Linked DNA regions of Phreatobacter oligotrophus. Each later gene encodes a partner of the first gene's protein in a complex. Links are inferred from orthologs where the notes say so. Each region holds a gene or a part of one and is shown on either strand. Other genes may lie near its edges.

Region 1 (3,258 bases):
CGCCATCATCACGGTGCGCTCGATGGCCTCGCCATGGTTCGAGCGGGTGAGGCGGGCGACGGCATAGATGCCGATGGCCTTGGCAACCATGTAGGCGACGACATAGGTCGCGACGAGCCGCCACTCGGCCGCCACCACCGACAGGTCGAGCGACATGCCGACCGCCATGAAGAACAGGCCGAGCAGGATGCCGCGGAACGGCTCCACATCCGCCTCGAGCTGGTGGCGGAAGGTCGATTCGGACAGCAGCACGCCCGCGAGGAAGGCGCCGAGCGCCATGGAAAGGCCGCCCGATTGCAGCGCCAGCGCCGATCCGAGCACCACCAGCAGGGCCGCCGCCGTCATCACCTCGCGCGCCCCCTGCGCGGCGAGGAAGCGGAACAGCGGGTTCAGCAGGTAGCGCCCGGCGACGATCAGCGCGGCGATGGAGCCGATGCCGATAGCGACCGCGGTCAGCCGCGAGGCGAGGTTGCCGTCGGCGACGCCGGTGACCGCGGGGGCGAGGAAGGCGACGAGCGCCAGCAGAGGCACGATGGCGAGGTCTTCGAGCAGCAGGATGGAGACCATCTTCTGTCCGGGCGGCGTGTTGATCTCGCCACGCTCCTCCAGCGTCTGCATGACGATGGCGGTGGAGGTGAGGACGAAGCCGGCCCCGGCGACGAAGGACACGGCCGGCGGGAAGCCTCCGGCCATGCCGACCAGGGTCAGAAGCCCGGCGCAGACGCCGACCTGCAGCAGCCCGAGCCCGAAGATCTGCTTCCTCAGGCTCCAGAGCCGCGCCGGCCGCATCTCGAGGCCCACGATGAACAGGAACATGACGACGCCGAGTTCGGCGATGTGCAGGATCGCCGAAGGGTCCGAGATGAGGCGCAGGCCGAAGGGGCCGATGACGAGGCCGGCGGCGAGATAGCCGAGGATCGAGCCGAGTCGCGCCTTGCGGAACAGCGGCACCGCCACCACCGCCGCCGCCAGCAGCGTCACGGCAGGGACCACGAAGGCGGCGGGGGAATGGGCGTCGGCCATCGGGAGCGGACCTGCGTCGGGGAGCGGCTATTGCGGCAGCTTAAGGCGGGGCGATGCGGAATGCCTACCCCTCGCAGTCCATCAGCCGGTGCCGCCGACGGTGATCCGCTCCATCTTGAGCGTCGGCTGGCCGACACCGACCGGGACCCACTGGCCCGCCTTGCCGCAGGTACCGATGCCGGTGTCGAGGCTCATGTCGTTGCCGACCATGGTGACGCGCTTCATGTCGGCCGGCCCCGAGCCGATCAGCATGGCGCCCTTCACCGGCGCGCCGACCTTGCCGTTCTCGATCCGGTAGGCCTCGGTGCACTCGAACACATACTTGCCCGAGGTGATGTCGACCTGACCGCCGCCGAAGCTGACGGCGTAGAGGCCGTTTGTCACGCTGGCGATGATCTCGTCCCGCGTATGGCTCCCCGACAGCATATAGGTGTTGGTCATGCGCGGCATGGGCACGTGGGCATAGCTTTCGCGCCGGCCGTTGCCGGTGGCGGCCACACCCATGAGCCGGGCGTTCTGCCGGTCCTGCATGTAGCCGACGAGGCGCCCGTTCTCGATCAGCACCGTGCGGTGCGAGGCCGTGCCCTCGTCGTCGATGGAAATCGAGCCGCGTCGGTCGGCGATGGTGCCGTCATCGACGACGGTGACGCCGGGGGCGGCGACCATCTCGCCCATCAGGCCGGCGAAGGCCGACTGGCCCTTGCGGTTGAAGTCGCCTTCCAGGCCGTGGCCCACCGCCTCGTGCAGCATGACGCCCGGCCAGCCCGGCCCGAGCACCACGTCCATCTCGCCGGCAGGGGAGGGGATGCTCTCAAGGTTCACCAGCGCCTGCCGCAGCGCCTCGTCGACCGCATGGTGCCAGCGGCCCTCGGTGATGAACTCGGCATAGCCGGCGCGTCCGCCAAAGCCGTGGCTGCCCACCTCCTGGCGGTCGCCAGAGCCGGCGACGATGGAGACGTTGAGGCGGACCAGAGGGCGGATGTCGCGGAAAAGCTCGCCGTCGGGCCGGATGATCTCGACCACCTGCCACGAGGCGGCCAGCGAGGCCGTGACCTGCCGCACCTTCGGATCCTTCGCCCGCGCATAGGCGTCGATGGTCTCCAGCAGCTTCACCTTGTCGCCGAAGGCGGGGGCGGCCAGCGGATTGTCGTCGGCGTAGAGCCGCACGTTCGAGCGGACGGGGCCCGCCGCGAGCGTGCCGGAATAGCCGCCGGCCACCGCGCGCACCGTCTCCGCGGCGCGCTTCAGGGCGGCTTCCGACACGTCGGAGGAATGGGCGTAGCCGACCGCCTCGCCCTTGACCGAGCGCAGGCCGAAGCCCTGGGCGTTGTCGGTACCCGCCTGTTTCAGCCGGCCATTGTCGAAGACCAGCGATTCGGACTGGCGATATTCGAGGAAGAGTTCGCCGTCGTCGGCGCCGGTCAGCGCATCGGCGAGCACGGACCGCGCGATGGCCGGATCGAGCCCGGCGCGGGCAAGGAGAGACTGGTCGGCCATGACGGCTCCGTCGCAGGAGGAACGGGGTTCTGACCGGCTATCTAATGCGACGGCGGCCCGGGCGCGAGGGGCAGACCCTCAGGGAAGCGCCTCGAAGCCCGGCTTGAAGCCGTTGAGCGACACCGGCACGCCGATTCCCTCTTCCGGCGTCTGGAAGATGATGAAGGTGGCGGTCTGGCCGGTCGAGAGCTGGTTGAGCAGGTTGTCGTCCATCACCACCTCGGCGACGCAGCCCGAGGGCAGGCAGCGCACGAAGCCGGCCCGGCCGATATCCGCCGTATCGATCTTCAGCCCGAGACCGGAGGGCAGCAGCACGCCGAGCGGGGCCAGAACGCGCAGGAGACGCGCCTTTCCGTCAGCCGTCTTCAGCGCGATGACGGTCAGGGCGACATTCGGCCGGTCCTCGGCCGCGACGTTCTGCACCAGTGCGCACTGATCGGAACGGGAGCCGGGCGGCGTGTCGCAGCGCACCTGCCAGTCGCCGTGGGTCGCCCTCACGGCGCCCTGCGCCAGGGCCGGCGCCGCACCCGCAAGGCTGACCAGGAGCGCAAAGGCAGTCATGCCTGCGGCGACGGTGGCGCGGTCGAGCGTCCTGCGGGCGATCTGGAACGGCGACATCGGCATCGTCCTTTGTTGCGGAACTTTCGATCGGAGCCTTTGGCGGCTCCCGGGCGTCACCCTTGCTCCCCGGCGCACGCGCTCCCGCCTGCGGCCGGAGTGCGAATCGCCTGGACCGCC
Region 2 (3,182 bases), on another replicon or contig:
GGCGGCGATCCTTGAGGGTCGAGCGGCGGCGGCGGCGCGGGCCGGGCGTGCCGAGCATCACGGCGCCGAGCCGCGGGAAGGCCTCGCGCATCGAGCCGTCGGCCTCTTCCACCAGCAGCGGCAGGCCGAGCGCCTGGCCCCAGCGCTGCCAATCGGCGACCACGTCGTCGCTGCCGTCCGCGGCCATGAGCGGCACGCTGAGGGCGGGATCGCGATGGACCATCACCACCTCGACCGCCTCACCCGCCAGGGCTTCGCCGGACAGCCGCACCACCACGCCCCGATAGGCCGAGACAGGCAGCTGCAGCTTCATCCGGGCGCCGCTCGTCGTGCGGCGAATGACGACCCGGTCGGCGAAGAGGTCGATGGAGCGCTGGCCGCCATCGGCGCCCCGGTCCGGGGCGGCGTAGCGGGCCGGTAGCTGGGCGGGATCGAGGCGCAGGGCCCCGATCCCGGCGGCGAGGACGCCGGGCTCTGTTTGACGCGACACGTTGCATGCTCCCTGAGGGATCTTCGGCAGGCTTTGCGCCGCTCTCGTCCCTTCGATGGGAGGATCGTCGCAGCATTTCTTGTCCGACCGCTTAAGCTGGACGGTTAAGCGGACCTCAATCCGATCAGCGAAAGACGAGACCTTCCGCCATGCTTGAGAAAGCCTTGGGCGACGTGCTTTCCGCCGTCTTGCGCGGCAGGCTGAACGCTTCGTGAAGCCGCCCGCGCCGCGCGCCCTGCGCCTTGAAACCGCCGGCCGCGATGCCTACACCGGGTTCACCCCTCAGGCCGACCGTCCAAGGCAGGTTCATGTCCGATCTTCTCGATACCGGTGCCCTTCTCGACCGGGCGCGGCGCCTCGTTGCCGCGGCCCGCAAGGCCGGCGCCGATGCCGCCGACGTCATGGCCCTGCGCGGCGTCTCGGTCGGCGTGCAGATGCGCGAGGGCAAGGTGGAGAGCTCCGAGCGCTCTGAGGGCGATGATCTCGGCCTGCGCGTCTTCGTCGGCCGCCGCTCTGCCTCCGTCTCCTCCAACGATCCGCGCGAGGACGCGGCGGCCCTCGCCGAGCGCGCCGTCGCCATTGCCCGCGTCGCGCCCGAGGATCCTTATGCCCGCCTCGCCGACCCGGCCGACCTCGCCACCGCCTGGCCCGACCTCGACCTGATCGATCCCGTGATGATGGCGGTGAGCGACCTCGAGGCCCTCGCCCGCCGGGCGGAGGAGGCGGCGCTCGCCGTGAAGGGCGTCGCCAAGTCCGGTGGCGCCAGCGCCGGCGCCGGCATTGGCGGCTTCGCCCTGGTCACCTCCACCGGCTTCGAGGGCGCCTCCCTCGGCTCGTCGACCTCCTTCTCGGTCACCGCCATTGCCGGCGAGGGCACGGGCATGGAGCGCGACTACGACTACAGCGCCACCCGCCACCGTGCCGATCTCGAGGCCGCCGAGGCGGTGGGCGCGCGGGCCGGCGAGCGCGCCGTGCGCCGGCTCAATCCCCGCAAGGTCGACACGACCAAAGTGCCGGTGGTCTTCGACCCGCGCACCGCCGCGAGCTTTCCCTCCTATCTCGCCTCCGCCGCCAACGGTCAGTCGGTGGCGCGCAAGACCTCCTTCCTGCGCGACCGGCTGGGCCAGCGCATCTTCAGGCCCGGCGTTTCCATCGTCGACGATCCGCACCGCCGCCGCGGCCTGCGCTCGCGGCCCTTCGACGGTGAGGGTGTTGCGACGAAGCCCCTGGTGCTGGTCGATGACGGCGTGCTGACGAGCTGGTTGCTCGACAGCGCCACCGCCGCCGAACTCGGCCTCAGGACCACCGGCCATGCCAGCCGCGGCACCGGCGGCCCGCCCTCGCCCGGCGCCACCAACCTCCATCTCGCCGCCGGCACGGTGAGCCCGAAGGACATGATCGGCGCCATCACGAGCGGTCTTTACGTCACCGACATGATCGGCTCGGGCGTGAACATGGTGACGGGCGACTATTCCCGCGGCTGCTCGGGCTACTGGATCGAGAACGGCGAACTCGCCTATCCGGTCGCCGAGATCACCATTGCCGGCAATCTCGTCGACATGTTCGCCAACCTGACGCCGGCCGACGATCTCGTCCTGCTCCACGGCGTCGACGCGCCGACCGTCCTGGTGGAGGGACTCACCGTTGCCGGACGCTGACGATCTCGTCCTGCGCGACCTCCTCGCCAGCCTCGCCGAGGAGGCGGGCGCCATCGCCCTCGACTTCCAGCGGCGCGGCATGCGCACCTGGACCAAGGCCGGCGCCTCGCCGGTCACCGAGGCCGACATCGCCGTCGATCGCTTCCTCAAGGAGCGGCTCGGCGCGGCGCGACCCGATTTCGGCTGGCTGTCGGAGGAGACCGCCGACAATCCCTCGCGGCTCGATCGGCGAGAGGTCTTCATCGTCGATCCGATCGACGGCACCCGCGCCTTCGCCGCCGGCCTGCCGGACTGGACCATCTCCGTGGCGGCCGTGCGCGACGGCCGGCCCGTGGCGGCAGCGCTCGCCGAGCCCGTTGCCGGCCGCACCTTCATCGCCGCCCGCGGCCATGGCGCCAGCGTCGCCGGCCGGCCGCTCGCCGTGAAGGGCCGTGAGACCATCGACGGCGCCGTCGTCGCCGGGCCGAAGCCGATGACGGTCAAGGTGGAGCGCCATGGGGCCGTGGCGCTGCCCAAGATCCACTCGCTCGCGCTGCGCTTTGCCAAGGTCGCCGCGAGCGAGATCGATGGCGGCTTCGCCGGCGGCCAGAGCCATGACTGGGACCTTGCGGCGGCCGATCTTTTGGTGCACGAAGCGGGAGCATCACTCACCGGCCTCGACGGGACCGCTCCCTGCTACAACAGGCCGGTTCCGACGCATTTTCCGCTCGTTTGTGCCGGTTTCCCGCTGCATGAGCTTCTTCGGCGCGCTGCCGCCGAGGATCGCCGCCGCGGCGTCACGACCTGAGGGGATTACCATCGCCATGACCGACACGGCACCCGCCAAACAGCTGCCCCATCTCGTCTTCGGCGGCGAGCTGAAGAGCCTCGACGGCACCGAGTTCCGCGACCTGTCCAAGCTCGACATCGTCGGCATCTATCCGAACTACGCCACCGCGCATGCCGCCTGGAAGGGCAAGGCCCAGCAGACCGTGGACAACGCGCATATGCGCTACTTCATCGTCCACCTGCATCGCCTGCTCGATCCCGACGCG

The links.
Region 2: the proteins of tldD (region 1) and C8P69_RS09635 are in contact, whole or in part, in a solved structure (PDB 5NJ9), measured with the Escherichia coli proteins. The link is inferred for Phreatobacter oligotrophus from one-to-one orthologs.

The regions. Positions count from the first base shown.
Region 1 is NZ_PZZL01000002.1:570,688-573,945, reverse strand. Bases 313-3,258 are described here. They hold tldD (metalloprotease TldD), read right to left. Parts: upstream 2,521-3,258; coding sequence 1,105-2,520; downstream 313-1,104. Other genes in these bases: C8P69_RS06700 (invasion associated locus B family protein), read right to left, coding at 2,599-3,081; C8P69_RS06710 (monovalent cation:proton antiporter-2 (CPA2) family protein), read right to left, coding at 313-1,023. In the rest of the region: more of C8P69_RS06710, read right to left, coding at 1-312. UniProt on the Escherichia coli protein: Metalloprotease involved in CcdA degradation. Suppresses the inhibitory activity of the carbon storage regulator (CsrA).
Region 2 is NZ_PZZL01000003.1:529,006-532,187, forward strand. Bases 104-2,973 are described here. They hold C8P69_RS09635 (TldD/PmbA family protein), read left to right. Parts: upstream 104-798; coding sequence 799-2,148; downstream 2,149-2,973. Other genes in these bases: C8P69_RS09625 (DUF6101 family protein), read right to left, coding at 104-490; C8P69_RS09630 (hypothetical protein), read right to left, coding at 615-800; C8P69_RS09640 (3'(2'),5'-bisphosphate nucleotidase CysQ), read left to right, coding at 2,135-2,935; C8P69_RS09645 (DUF4170 domain-containing protein), read left to right, coding at 2,952-2,973. In the rest of the region: more of C8P69_RS09625, read right to left, coding at 1-103; more of C8P69_RS09645, read left to right, coding at 2,974-3,182.